One region of the Rothia sp. HMSC069C01 genome, then DNA from elsewhere that is predicted to be linked to it. Evidence: riboswitches for the same ligand, from Rfam matches in the RefSeq annotation. Region 1 holds a riboswitch; the other holds the start of a gene.
The links. A riboswitch is a leader RNA that binds a small molecule or an ion and turns the genes downstream of it on or off. The one in region 1 is predicted to bind thiamine pyrophosphate.
Positions count from the first base shown of each region.

Region 2: it holds a riboswitch for thiamine pyrophosphate, as region 1 does, so the genes downstream of both, HMPREF2981_RS09315 (bifunctional hydroxymethylpyrimidine kinase/phosphomethylpyrimidine kinase) here and HMPREF2981_RS02270 (ECF transporter S component) in region 1, are expected to answer to the same signal.

Region 1 is NZ_KV817381.1:42,851-49,893, forward strand. It holds gene HMPREF2981_RS02255 (hypothetical protein) at 1-447, shown strand, start outside; gene HMPREF2981_RS02260 (MFS transporter) at 552-1,946, opposite strand; gene HMPREF2981_RS11175 (hypothetical protein) at 1,952-2,077, shown strand; gene HMPREF2981_RS02265 (DUF4235 domain-containing protein) at 2,172-2,405, opposite strand; TPP riboswitch at 2,705-2,807, shown strand; gene HMPREF2981_RS02270 (ECF transporter S component) at 2,865-3,464, shown strand; gene HMPREF2981_RS02275 (ABC transporter ATP-binding protein) at 3,555-5,213, shown strand; gene HMPREF2981_RS02280 (energy-coupling factor transporter transmembrane component T family protein) at 5,217-6,017, shown strand; gene HMPREF2981_RS02285 (aminodeoxychorismate lyase) at 6,109-7,008, opposite strand; gene HMPREF2981_RS02290 (hypothetical protein) at 7,026-7,043, opposite strand, start outside.
Region 2 is NZ_KV817408.1:608,667-615,709, reverse strand. It holds gene HMPREF2981_RS09335 (ABC transporter transmembrane domain-containing protein) at 1-1,675, shown strand, start outside; gene HMPREF2981_RS09330 (ABC transporter ATP-binding protein) at 1,668-3,401, shown strand; gene HMPREF2981_RS09325 (hypothetical protein) at 3,514-4,602, opposite strand; gene HMPREF2981_RS09320 (DUF6318 family protein) at 4,646-5,401, opposite strand; TPP riboswitch at 5,600-5,724, shown strand; gene HMPREF2981_RS09315 (bifunctional hydroxymethylpyrimidine kinase/phosphomethylpyrimidine kinase) at 5,825-7,043, shown strand, end outside.

The DNA of each region.
Region 1 (7,043 bases):
GGCGTATGGCGGCTGGTGTATTCCGAGGTTGAAGATATTGAGCCGCTCGTGCGTGAACTTCTCGCCGAGAATGCTGTGCTCCCGAACTCCGAGAGAGTGGACGAGTACGAGACCTTTGAAACACCCGACCGCTTGCCGAACGTATACCCTAACGGCACGCGGGTTCTTCAGCGCATGTTTGGTACCACCGGGTACCTGGTGGATGGAGAAAGATTCCTGCTGCATCACGGAGATTCACTGGATGAGCTTTCCGCATTCGCGGCAGAGTGCTGGATTAACGCCGCTCACGAGCTGACGGTTCGGGAGCACTACGAGGCTATGCGCGAGCTGTTTGAGGGGCTGCCCGAGGATGCGCATCGCCAGGTTGTTGAGCAGCTGTCTGAAAGCGGCATACTCACGATGCGCACCGTAGACGACCCGCTGTATACCGAAGAAGACTCGAACTAAACAAACCCAATAAATACGCGAACAGATAGCAATCCGCTATCTGCTCGCGGGTTTAAGACTCGTAGGTTGAGGGGCGCACGAGTTTAGGGGAAACGGGTAAAGAGCTACCGTTGCGCCGCCTTGGAAACTTTCTTTTCGGCGCGGCGTGCCTTGCGCAGGTGAAGCGCTTGTGGCGATTCTAACGGCAGGGCCAGCAGCAGGCCCGCCAGCACCACGACCATAATGCCGAGAATACCCCACACCTGAGCATTAAAAATCGTGACGAACAGGCCGAAGAGCAAGGGGGACAAGAAGCTAGTTGCGCGACCTGTTGTCGAATACAGACCGAAGAGCTCACCTTCCGTACCGGGATCGGCGATACGCGCCAAGAAGGTACGCGAGGAGGACTGCGCGGGTCCCACGAAAAGGGCGAGAATGAGCGCACAAATCCAGAAGGTCATAGGGTAGGGGAACAAGAGCAGGGGCACGGCTGCAATCAGAATGCCTACCAGCGAGACAATAATGATCTTTTTGGGCCCCAGATAGTCATCCAGATACCCGCCCAGCACCGCGCCTACGGCGGCAACACCATTGGCGGCAACACCAAAAATAATGACATCCGAAGTACTGAACCCGAAAGAACCGGCCGCCAGCACGCCGCCGAAGGTGAAGATACCGGCTAAACCATCGCGGAAGATAGCACTGGCACACAGGAAATAGAGAGTCTGAGGGGCAGTTTTACGAAGTCTGACAATGGTGCGCCACAGTTCCTTATAGGAGGCGAATAGTCCTCCCTGCCGCGCTGGGGAAAGACGCGAGAGACCGCGCTCTAGGAACCTGAGCTCGCGGGTGGGCAGCACCTCTGGCAACACGTGTTTGCGTCGGCGCATCCGAATCAGGATGGGGGCGCAGAAGACCAGGCACCACAGGGCGGAAAACAACGTTACCGCACGAATATTGAAAGCGTTATCGGTGCTCAGGTGCAGCCCGTTAGGCTCAAAAATAAATCCCCACAACACGATAAGCAGAGCCACCAGGCCGCCCACATAACCCGCCGACCAGCCGATTCCAGAGATTTTACCAATATTATTCGGGGTTGAAACTCGCGGCAGCACGGCGTTATAGTTCACGGCGGCAAATTCGCTGAAGATATTCGCCGCAGAAATCAGGATCACGCCTAACCACAGGTGCCCAGGGTTAGGTTCCACGAAAAAACACAGGGCGGAAAGAAGCACCATGCTGAGCGTGTTCACACCCAACCAGAAGATACCTGTACCGGATTTGTCGGCGCGCTGGCCGCTGACCGGAGCAAAAAACGCAATGCAGACCCCGGAGACAGTCAATCCTAAAGAGAGAGCCGCAGAAGCACTTTCGGTAGACCCGAAATAGGAGCTCGTGAGGTAGACCGTGAAGATGAAGGTCATCATGATAGTGCCAAAACTTGATGAACCAACATCCCACAGCACCCAGGACGTGACCGAACGGCGGCTGTTACTGTGATCGGGAACGTGTGAGGTCATAACGGATGTGTTCACTTTCGTGTAAGACGCAGCTAGGCGCCCTCAATCTGGTGCTGGTTTCGCAGCTTACCCCCGGCGACATTGCCGTAGGCATCGCCTCCCAGCGTGCCAAGCGCCTTATTCTCTTCTGAGCAGGCAGACTATTCAGCACATTGGAAAAGATGCGCACACCGCTACAGCCTGAAGGCTGCGGGGGCGGCGCATCCATCCAAATACACCGTGAAATTACGAGAAGAAACGGCGCTGTGCGCGGGTAATACCGACGCTTACCAGGGCACCTACCACGGAAGTCACGACGCTCCACACAATAACATGGCGCAGAGTGTCTTCGGACTCGGGGTCGGTGGTAGGAGGTTCGTTACCGGTCACACGCTTCCACGCTGCACCAAGACCCTTGCTTGCCAAGGCGGCGGCGGCCATATTGGCACCGGTGATAGCAATCCTTGCTATGGGGTTCATATATTCTCCTCAAAAATCAGAAGTGACTATCCCTAGCCTATCGGCTTTGCGACTTAGATGCAGAGAATATGACCTGTTTTAACGCGCGCATACACGAAAAATTAGGGTAAAAACTCTAGAATGTGAGAAAAAGCACAGTATTGCGGGCCTGAAAGGTGTATACCAGCGGCAAATCAAGGAATCATATTACCGACCTGCCGCACGTTCTTGTCATAAACCGATTCAAAAACTCAACGAACTCACAGAAAACGACTCACACGGCATAGAATGTAAACGTTTATAAGCTTCGAATTCTCGAAGCAACACGACAGGGGAGCGCCGCAGACGGGCGCTGAGAGTGCAACGCAGACCCTCGAACCTGATCCGGTTAGTACCGGCGTAGGGAGTCGAAATATGTTTTTCTCAACACCCCACCCGCAACGGGTGTGGATGTTCCCCTTCCAATCATGGGAGGAAAATATGTCTCAAAAATCTCGCCTCAGCTGGCGGGTCAATGAAATCGTTATCGTCTCTGTGATCGCCGCCGCCTGCGCGGTAATCTTCTGGATCTGGGATATTGCCGTAGACCCCGCCACTAAAACGCTCTTCGCGGCGGTTCCCGAATACCGACCCATCGTCGCCGGTATGTGGCTGCTCGCCGGTGTACTCGGCGGGTACCTTATCCGCAAACCCGGCGCCGCGCTCTACTGCGAAATCGTCGCCGCCGTCATCTCCGTATTCCTCACCGGAGGCGCCTGGAGCCAATCAATCCTCATCGCCGGATTCTTCCAGGGAATTGGCGCGGAAATCGCCTTCGCCGTGTTCGGGTACCGCGTCTGGAACCTCAGCACAGCAGCCTTCGCGGGCGCACTGAGCGGGCTCTTCATGGGCGTCAACGAAATCATCATCTACTACCCAGACATGGAAATCTTCAAAGCCGTCATCTACGTGGTATGTGCGGTCGTCTCAGGAATTGTACTCGCCGGGGTACTCTCCTGGGGACTCACGAAAGCACTCGCTAAAACCGGGGTACTCGCCTCACTGGCCTCCGGCGTGCAGGCACGTACCGCACGCGGATAATAGACAGGCAGGCGTATGTCACAGCCTATCTCAACGCTCAAACCCTCAAACACGGAACATCCTGAACCACCTGCAACCCAGGGTGCAACTATGACCGAACCCCACACTACCGCCCCCGATGCGCCCGCCCGCGGTGCCGCAATCGACCTTCACAACTTCGGTTGGCACCACCCCGGGCGCGAAAAACCCGCGTTCTCGAACGTGAACCTGCGCATCGAACCCGGGCAGAAAGTACTGCTGCTGGGGCCCTCCGGCGCAGGAAAATCAACGCTCCTGCACGCTATCGCCGGGGTGCTGCACGATCACGACGGGCAGAGCCAAAGCGGTAGCGCGCGCATCGACGGCGTAGACCCCGAAGACGCACGCGGACTCATCGGGCTCATGCAGCAAGACCCAGAATCATCGGTCGTGCTCGCCCGCGTGGGCGATGACGTAGCCTTCGGCCCCGAAAACCTTGCGGTCGCATGCGAAGAAATCTGGGCGCGCGTTGATGATGCGCTCGCCGCCGTCGGGCTCGACTACCTGCCGCATGAGCATCCCACGAATGCGCTTTCGGGCGGGCAGAAACAACGCCTGGGGCTCGCCGGGATCCTGGCGATGCACCCGCGCGCCATTCTGCTGGACGAACCCACCGCGAACCTCGACCCCGAGGGCGTTCAACAGGTGCGTGATGCCGTGGTGCAGGCGGTCACGGCAACCGGCGCCACCCTGATCGTCGTCGAACACCGGGTGGGCGTGTGGGCGCAGCATATGGACCGCGTTATCGTGCTTGGTGCCGACGGAGGTATCACCCACGACGGCGCACCCGAAACTGTGCTCGCCCAAGCCCGCGAAACCCTCATCGCTAACGGTGTGTGGGTACCCGGGTATGTTCCCGAACCCGCCGCTGCTGCGGCACCGAGTGGGCGCATACTCCTGAGCGCCGAAAACCTTGTGATTACGCGGGAATTTCCGAGCAAAAAACAGTTACGGGCACGCCGACGGCAGCTCAAAACTATGCCGGAACCCGCACCCGTGCCCCTGGATATTCCCGCCCTGCGCGGGGGCATTAACCTGAGCATTCGAGAAGGCGAGCACCTGAGCATCCTCGGCCCCAACGGCGCCGGAAAATCAACCCTCGCACTCACTCTCGCCGGGCTCCTCTACGCCCCCAATGGAACCCTGCACGCGCACGAGGCACTGCGCGAGTTCGACCAAAACCCAATGGCAGAAAGCTCCCTCACCCGCGAGAAAAAAGCCGCCAGCTGGGATATTCCCTCCTGGACCCCCGCCGAGCTGCTGGGGCGCATCGGCTACGTTTTCCAAGAACCCGAATACCAATTCGTGCGCGGCAGTGTGCGCGAAGAACTCGAACTCGGGCCGCGCCGCCTCGCCGCCCTGCGCCGCGAAAAAATTGATGAGGATGCGCTCGCCGCCGCCACCGCATCCCTCGCCGAACGCTTGCGTTTAGACGGGCTCTTAGACGCCAACCCGTTCACGCTTTCGGGCGGGCAAAAACGCCGGCTGTCGGTTGCATCCGCTTTGGCGACGGCGCCGCGTGTGCTGATTCTTGACGAACCGACTTTCGGGCAGGATGCGAGCACCTGGGGCGAACTGGTGCGCCTGATTCGTGGGCTTCTTGCTGAGGGGGTTGCGGTGATCTCGGTGACTCACGACCTCGAATTTACGGCGGCTTTGGGTGGGCGGAGTATCACGCTTGAAAGCCTGCCGCATGAGCCCGCAGACCGGGGCCTTCAGGAAGGGAAGTAGCGCATGAATACCGATTTTTTCGGGCCGAGTGCCGAACGCAACAGCTGGTTTGGCGGGCTTAACGCGGGCGTCAAATTAGTGGTTGCGGGCGTGCTGGTTCTTGCGGCAATCCTCATTCAAGACCCGATAACCGCGGGTATCATCTTTGGACTGGAACTGCTGGGGTTTATTGCGGTCGGGTTTCGGCCTGTGAACCTGCTGGCGCGCAGCTGGCCTATCCTGATCGCGGTGCTGAGCACCGGCTGGAGTGTGGCGATCCTTGTTAATAAAACCGGTGCCGTACTGCTCGACTTTGGGCTGAACACCATCACGGAAGGGTCGCTCGCGGCGGCGTTTTCGATGATGATTCGTTCCCTGGCGATGATTCTGCCGACCTTCGCATTTGTGCTCTCAACAGACCCAACCGACCTGGGTGATTCGCTTGCCCAAACTTTCCGCCTGCCCGCCCGTTTCGTGCTTGCCGCGTTGGCGGCGTTACGCCTTGTCGGCATCCTATTTGGGGAGTGGAATACGCTGGGGCAGGCACGGCGTGCACGTGGGCTGGGTGCGGGTCAGGGCCCGCTCGGGCGCATCAAAACCGGTGCCGGGCAGGCCTTCGCGCTCATGGTACAGGCAATTCGCCGCGGTTCGCGCCTTGCGGTCACAATGGAGGCGCGTGGTTTCGGTACCGGCAAACGTTCCTGGGCGCGCGTGCCCGCCTATTCCCGGCGTGATGCGTATGTTGCGGTTGCCGCCGCCGTGATCGTGGCGTGCGCCTACGGGGTTTCGCTGGGACTAGGAACTCTGCGTTTCTTGTGGCAGTAGCCGCACCGAAGCTGCCGCTAGGTACTCCGGGCCTGAAAACCGGGGTAAAGGCGCGGCGCAAGTATCAGCCTTGCGCCGCTAACCCTGCACCTTAGCCCTGTGCCAGGTATTCCAAGAACCGGTGCGTGAGCTGCGCATCGTGCGCTAACGCCGTACCGTTCAGATGCGTGACCGGGGCGAGCAGACGCACCGAGGAGGCGAGCCATACCCCATCTGACTCGAAAAGATCCTGCGGGTACAGCGGGCCGTAGCCCAGTTCCCAGCCGTCGCGCCGCGCCGCCTCAAAAATAGCGCCCTGCGTGGTACCGGGTAGGATTCCGTGGTTCGGTTCGGGGGTGTACAGCGTCTTTACACCGTTTTCGATACGCGCCATCAGCACCGACGAGGTTGCCCCCTCCAGAATGCGGCGGTTGTCGGTCATAAAAATCGCATCATCCGCACCCCGGCTGTGCACATACCGCAAAACCGCCATATTAACCGCATATGACAGTGTTTTCGCGCCCGCCAACAGCCACGGGTATGCGGTGTTGTCGGCGGGGTCGTGCCCGCGCGGCAGTAGCATGGCTTTCACGCCGTTCTGACGCTGATTCACGGTAGTTTCGGGTACCGGGGATGCGATCAGCAGGGTGTATGGCCCGGCGGGCATTCCCACAGAGGCACGTGGCAGCCCGCGCGAGATAATGATTTTGACAATATGCTCTTCGCCGATTTCCGTGTGGGCGCCGGGCACGGCCTGGGCGAGAAGGTTTGCCAGCGCGTCCCGAAGCTGGTGCAGGTCGGGTTCGGGCAGGTCGAGCATACGCGCCGAAGATTCGAGTCGGGCGAGGTGCATATCAAGTTTTCGCACTCGCCGATCGACGGCGAGCATGGTCTCAAAAACGCCGTCGCCACGGGTAAACCCTTGGTCTTCCACGCCGATAAGCGGCTGGGTGGGGTCTACGGAAACGCCTTGCGGGTTCTCTGAATTTAGGAGCATCACGGAACTAGTCATGTTTCCAGTGTAGTGGCTCACGTGCCCTCACAGCA
Region 2 (7,043 bases), on a different contig from region 1:
TTTACGTGTGAGTGCCCCCGGGTATACATATCCCTGGTACCGTTGGGTTATCCCCATGCTTGGCGAAACTACTGCGGGTATAGGCGCTATCGGCATTCCCGTTGTCGTGGGCACTTTTATCAATCACCAAATCGCAGGACACACGGCTGATGCCTGGCTGCTGTTTTGGGTCGTTGTCGTCTCCATCGGGTTTATCGCGCTCAACGAATACTTTGGGTGGGGCGCATCCATGAAATTTGGCGCCGAGCTAGACCGCGACTGGCGCACCTATATTAACGCCCTGCTCAACCGCGCAGCGCATAAGAACAATGCGGGTGAGATGGTTACCGTTATGAGCAAAGACGTGCGCCGTATCAGCGCAGTATTTTTCTCAATCCCTCTCTTCACCAACGCCATGATTATCGCAACTTTAGGCGCTATACAGTTGTGGCTCATTAGTCCGCTCACTGCGGCGGTGACTCTTACCGGAACAGCCTTAGTGATATGGGTTCTGGCGAAATACTCCACCTTCATGGAAAGTAAAGTGGGCGTCTACCGCGCAAAAGATGGTGAAAATTCTTCGCGTGCCTCAGATATAGCAACAGGACTACGCACCATCACAGGACTGGGCGCTGAACAGCAAATGCGCGAGCGCTATCACCAGGGAGCAGATGACGTTTTCGACGCTCTCATGGAATATGAGAAAACTCATCGCTGGATGTTCCTTATCCGCGTATTCCTCAGTGGAACAGTCACCCTGCTTGGTATTGGTTTCGCGCTGACGGGACACGTTGAGAACGGACGCTGGGTACCTGATGTTCCAGCTGCTTCCCTAGTAACGGTTGCTTCTATTATCGCCATGATGGGTGGACCCGTCTGGATTTCACAAAACTTTCTCACCGAATGGCGTTACGCTAAGGTGGGGCTGGCTAAAGTTGCTCGGCTTGAAGGATACGCCGGGGTACGTCAAGGTGTGCTCAAAGAACCGCGAACAGATACCGAACTTGAAGCATATATGAACCATGAGAAAGAACACGATATTCCGGTCGTCGATATCCCACAGGATCCCGCAAAGGCACGCAACGCGCGCATTGTATACATCAATCCTCGACATTGGCAGCTGACTGCTCAAGAGTATGCAGAATCGCTTGTCGAACATGTGCGTGCGCTCGCTGCCGAAAAACTGCCGGATAAACAGCGAATTCTACTAAGTGAGCCTAACCCTATGATTTTCGCCGGAACTTTGCGGAATCACCTACGTCTGGGCACCGTACCGCCCGAAGATACTGTGGCTGCGCAAGCGAAAGATGAAGCTCTCCTTCAGATAACAGACTCTAGCGAAATTGCTTACCGTTTGGGTGGGCGAAATCCAGATGAATATTTTGAAGCGCTGATCACTAGCGAAGGGGCTAACCTGTCGGGCGGACAACGCCAACGTTTAGCTCTCGCACGTGCGCTCGCTCAGGACACCCAAATACTCATTTTGACTGAGCCCCTTAATTCTGTGGATGAGCCAAGCCAGAAATATATTTACGACAGACTTGAGGAATGCGTGGGCACGCCTGCAGCACCAGAGCTCTATCCTGGGCTGCTTGCGGGCTTTGAGACTATTTACATTATTTCGACAACTGCAGAAGTATCTCGGCGTATTGCGCGAGATAACAATATCGAAACCCAGAGGGTAAATCATGTCTAAGTTACCAACCGAACCGCCCCGTGTGGTTGTGCAGAAAATGGGTTCTTATATTGTGCGTTATAGAGGGCGTGCATTCTTCACTTTTATGGTTTATGTGTTGAGCAGCGTCATGGGCGCGGTAGTGCCTCTGCAGATTGGTGCAACTGTTGACGACGTTGTGGCTGGTAAGTATGCGCAATTTCCGTGGAAACCTGTATTGATCATTCTTGCCGCTACTGTTGCTCAAGCCATCGTGATGCTTTTGGCTATGTACAGCGCCGCCCGTCTTGGCGCCCTCGTAACACGCCAAGCAAGTATAGATACCATCGATGCAACTCTAAATCTTGATGCGCGAACCGTCGAGGAATCCGGCAGCGGCGACCTGCTCACACGAGTAACTGATGACCTGTCTTCAGCCTCGAACGCCGTCAGCTTTGACCTGCTCGAAATTCTTTTTGTGATTCTGTATTTCGTAGTTTCTATGGTTTCACTTGCCGCACTCAGCATACCTCTGAGCGTTATCTTCCTGCCTATGATTATCGGCTTGGGCTTGCTGATGGGATATTTTCTGCCGCGTCTTGCCCGTGAAAATCAGAGCGTGCAGGAGATTACGAGCGAGCTTAATAGCGTGCTGACCGAGAACGTCCGGGGCGCATCCACCATTCGTGAACTTGGGGTGCATGATGCCCGCAACGAAACATTTGAGGCTGATAACGATCGGCGTTATCGGGCTACACTCAAGATGGTGCGTATACGCCAGAATTATTACACGCTTGATGCTCTGAATGCGTGGTTCCCTACCGTTATCTGCTTGCTCTGGGGGTCCTTCTGCGTCATGCAAGGGTGGGCAACCTGGGGTGCCTTGGCGACTGCATCCATTATGGTTTTCGGCCTGAGAACTATGGCGGATATTTTGGGGCATCACGTGGGCAATATACGCATAATGCTGGTTAATATGGGGCGCGTGTTCGGGATTATTAATCTGGCGCAAGCGCAGCGTGCTCGGCGCAAAGATATTCGTAGAGCACAACATCATGAAACTTTGGGGAATACCACACATGTAATCGAATGCTCCCATGTGTCGTACGGTTATTCTTCAGATGCGCTTGTACTGACTGATATTAATCTAAAGATTGCGCCTGGGGAGTGCTTAGCGTTAGTTGGGCGTTCTGGCTCAGGAAAAACCACGTTTGCAAGGCTCATTGGTGGTTCCTTGAGCGCGCTTGACGGTACAATCCGTGTGCTGGGAAAACCAGTTGGCAATGGGGAATTTCCAACCGACAAGTACGAAGATGGTAGGCCGCGACTACTGGTTTGTACCCAAGAAGCGCATATTTTCTTTGGTACCGTTATTGATAATTTCACCGCTGTAGTACCAGAAGCCACCGAGAAACAGATCGGTGAAGCTCTGGATGCTGTTAGCGCTCGTTGGTGGCGTGAGCTTCCCCAAGGGTTGAAGACGCGCATCGGTACGGGAGAGCACGAACTCACCCGTGACCAGATTCAGCAGCTTGCTTTAGCGCGCATCGTCGCGGCAAACCCTCACGCGGTGATTCTTGATGAATCGACCACCCAGCTTGAGCTTGTGAACGCGACCGAATCATTACAGGCCGTGCTCGCGAATCGTGCTGTGTTGATTATTTCGCACGATGCGCGTATCGCCTCTCTGGCAGACCGCGCCGTTTTGCTTCAGGAAGGCATGATTACTGCTGAGGGCACGCCCGCTGAGATTTTCGCTCTGACCTAGAAGATGATAGTCAAAAGCCGTACACTCTCTGCCCCTCTCGTAGATGGGCACAACGGCACGATAGAGAAGAAAAGTGTACGACGCTCGGACAGGTTATAGAGTTAGTTGGGATTTATTTTTTCTTATGGAGCCGCCATTCGGTATCGCCTGCTCCCGAGTCATCGCGATGCCAATGCTGCCCTGTCACCGGATCAGGCTGCGTTAACTTTGGATTCGGGTTATTACGATCGGGCTCATCCGGATGTGCTGGGCATCCTCGAGCACCAGGGTCTTCGTGGCAGGTTTTACCTACAGAATGCACCTCGGTATCCCACACGCGTACTAGAGTGGGATCACTGCGAACCGTAAGCGAGCCAACAATATTCCAATCTCCACCTTTGAGACGGTACCGACCCTGATAGGTGGCAGTAACGTAAGCATGATAGTTGCCGGATTCTTTGAAAGCATAGCTGGTGTCGGTGGGTTTAAAGTTACGTTTGCTCTTGTCCCAGACAGAGCCTTGCGCGGTTCCTGAATCCCGCGTTGTGTACACAGGGTCGCCGGCACCGTACTCATAGGTATAGGCAACGGGAACAGCTTCTATCGTGACTTCTTCATCGAGGATAGTAGTATCACGTGCTTCGGTTTTAACACCGGTCACATAGAAGTTTGTGTTGATCCCGGTATTGACGTGGGGCTCATGCCCGTCGAAATGTAGTGCGGGTTTTGTGGTGGTAAGTTCGGCGAGTTGCTCCCGAACCTGGTGCTCTATCTTTTGGGTGCGAACTTGGGCGTTATCGGCAGTAGGTTCGTTTTCAGGTGTGTTTTGGTCTGCAGGATCGTTGGGAACGCACGTTATACCGCCGTTTCCTGACTGAACGACACCGTATTGTTTATAGTTGCCTGAATCGTCAATGGGTAGGGGAACACGGGCTACTTTACCGGGTTTCCCTTGGTAGAGACAGGGCGCATCTTTTGAAGCATTGCCATTGTAGACATCGAAGGTATTTCCTACACTACTCACGGTTGCGGGAGCGTTAGAGCCTGTATCGGCGATACCTTGCTTCGCGTCAGTATCTCGATATCCATTACTTTGTTGAGGTACCGTATGAGGTTCGTTAGGCTGTTGTGAATTGCTGGAAGACGAGGTTCCCTTAACCGTGAGTTTACCTCCGTGGATATTGCCTGAATAATCGTTTGCAGCAGAAGAAGAGTATGACACTGTACAGAAGAAAATTACTGTTATAGCGCAAAAAACGCGTTTCTTATTTGAGCTCAACTTTTTCCATCCCAGCAAATGCCCAGTGACCAGTTGATTTGAAAACGATACCGAATTCGATAGTGTTCTTATTTTGTTCGGACAAGGGATAGGTATGGGTCTTATAGTCTTCGTTATCTAAGTAGACGACGTCGTTAGCGATAATATTTCCGATGATGAGGTAAACGTGATCGCTTGGCGATATCAGAGTGGACGGGTCAAAGGTGAGTTTTCTAGTACCACCAACTGCCCATCCTCCCTTTTGGTAGAGCCTATAGATATAGTTGGCAATCTCTTCCTCTTCTTTATAACCTTCAGACGTATAGTCAGCATATGGTTGTACGTCTCCAGTCTGTATAGCGTAATTCCGCAGGTCGTTCCAATACTGAATAAAGTGAAAAAGCGCCTCCGGTGTCTCAATCCCAATATCTTCGGGCTTTTTGGGCTTGGGGACGTTCTGCGCGGGTCCTTTTTCGTCTGCGGGACGGTACTCACCTTTGGGCGCTTCAGAGCCACCAGAATAACCCTTAGTGAAGGTCGGATGCGCCTGGGCCTCAGGTGAGGCAGATTCGGTACCATGTGGGCTGGAGCTACCGTCTGTGGTGTCGGATGTTTCGGCACGAGCAGGTGCCGTATCATGTGTTTGCTCTCCGCAAGCGGTCAGGAACTCAGTAACGCAGATCCCCGATGCGAAGGCTATCAGGGCACGACGGTTGAGGACTTTTTGAGGCACGCTGTTGTGCCTAAGGGCAGGAATGCTCATCAGTGAACTTTCGTGGTTGGGTGAATATACAGCAGGCCGCAGGGGAGCGCGACCCTTTTCAACAGTACTGTTACATGTCAAGAATAAGAAATATTACTTTATAAGAGTTTGAAAATTACCAAAACTTAGAGATATGTGCACGGCAATGACATATAAAGTCCGTGAACCTATTGAGCCCAACGGTATATGCTACAGTGAAAACGCGATATGGGGTGCTCCATTTTGTAACGGATACACAGCACGGCGCTGTTGTCTGGAGCTGAGATATACCCATTGAACCTGCTCTAGTTAGAACTAGCGAAGGGATATCGAACTGTGGCAGAGCAGCCTTAACCTTCTTTCTGAAACATCCGATTCATCATTATCTAGATAGCGTGGTGCGTTTGCAGCGATGCCACGCCCATCCCAAGGAGACTTATAGCTATGACGCTATTAAACACATCTACGCCTCGTGTGCTTTCCATTGCCGGAACCGACCCTACAGGCGGTGCTGGAATCCAAGCTGATCTCAAGTCTATTGCCGCAAGCGGTGGTTACGGTATGTGCGCCACAACCGCGCTTGTCGCACAGAATACACAAGGGGTTCGCAGCATTTTTGCTCCACCCACCGAGTTTTTACAAGAACAGCTTGCGGCAGTTTTCGACGATGTGACTGTGGATGCCGTTAAAATCGGTATGCTCGGCGATGTTGAAACTATCACTACCGTCAAGACCTGGCTTGCAGAACATCCGGTACCAGTGGTGGTACTTGATCCGGTGATGGTTGCCTCCAGTGGCGATCGCCTGATTAGTCAAGACGCCGAGCAGGCACTGCGCGAATTGGTGGCGCAGGCAGATGTTATCACTCCGAATATCGCCGAACTCGCGGTGCTCTGTGAGAGCAACCCTGCCCAGACTTTGAAGGAGGCGCATCACCAGGCGGCTCAGCTCGCGGGGAGCACTGGCACGATCGTGATTGTTAAGGGCGGTCACCTGACGGGGGAGGACGCCGGAAACTCGGCTGTTTTTCCTGATGGAACTCATACACATGTGGCTACTGCTCGCGTCCAAACGAAGAATACCCACGGTACCGGGTGCTCGCTCTCATCAAGTCTTGCTACCCGCCTTGGACTTGCCCGTATGAACGGCAATAAAGAGCTGAACGCACAAGTGCTCACGAACGCGCTGGCATGGAGCACCCGGTGGCTCAACGAAGCTATTATCGCTGGTGAGGAACTGCACGTGGGCAGCGGGCAGGGTCACGGGCCGGTTGATCATCAGGCACGCGCTCGCCGTTTGGAACATGCAGCCGATACGAAACCGTGGGAACACTTGTATGTTGCTGAAGAGCTTACAGGTGAGAACCCCAAGAACTTGGTGAAACCCGCGCAGCGGAAATCCCCAGACCCGAAGGTAACTCCGGCGGGTCCGTGGACCGCCGTCCTGTGGCAAGCTACCGGTGATATTTGGCGTGACATTCTCGATTTGCCTTTTATTCGTGGGCTGGGCGACGGCACGCTTGACGAGGATTTATTCGGCTTCTATTTAGACCAAGATGCACAGTACCTTGCTCAGTATTCTCGCACCTTAGCTACTCTTTCGGCACGTGCCACCTCATCGCAAGGTCAGGTGCATTGGGCTGCGGGTGCCCAGGCGGCAATTG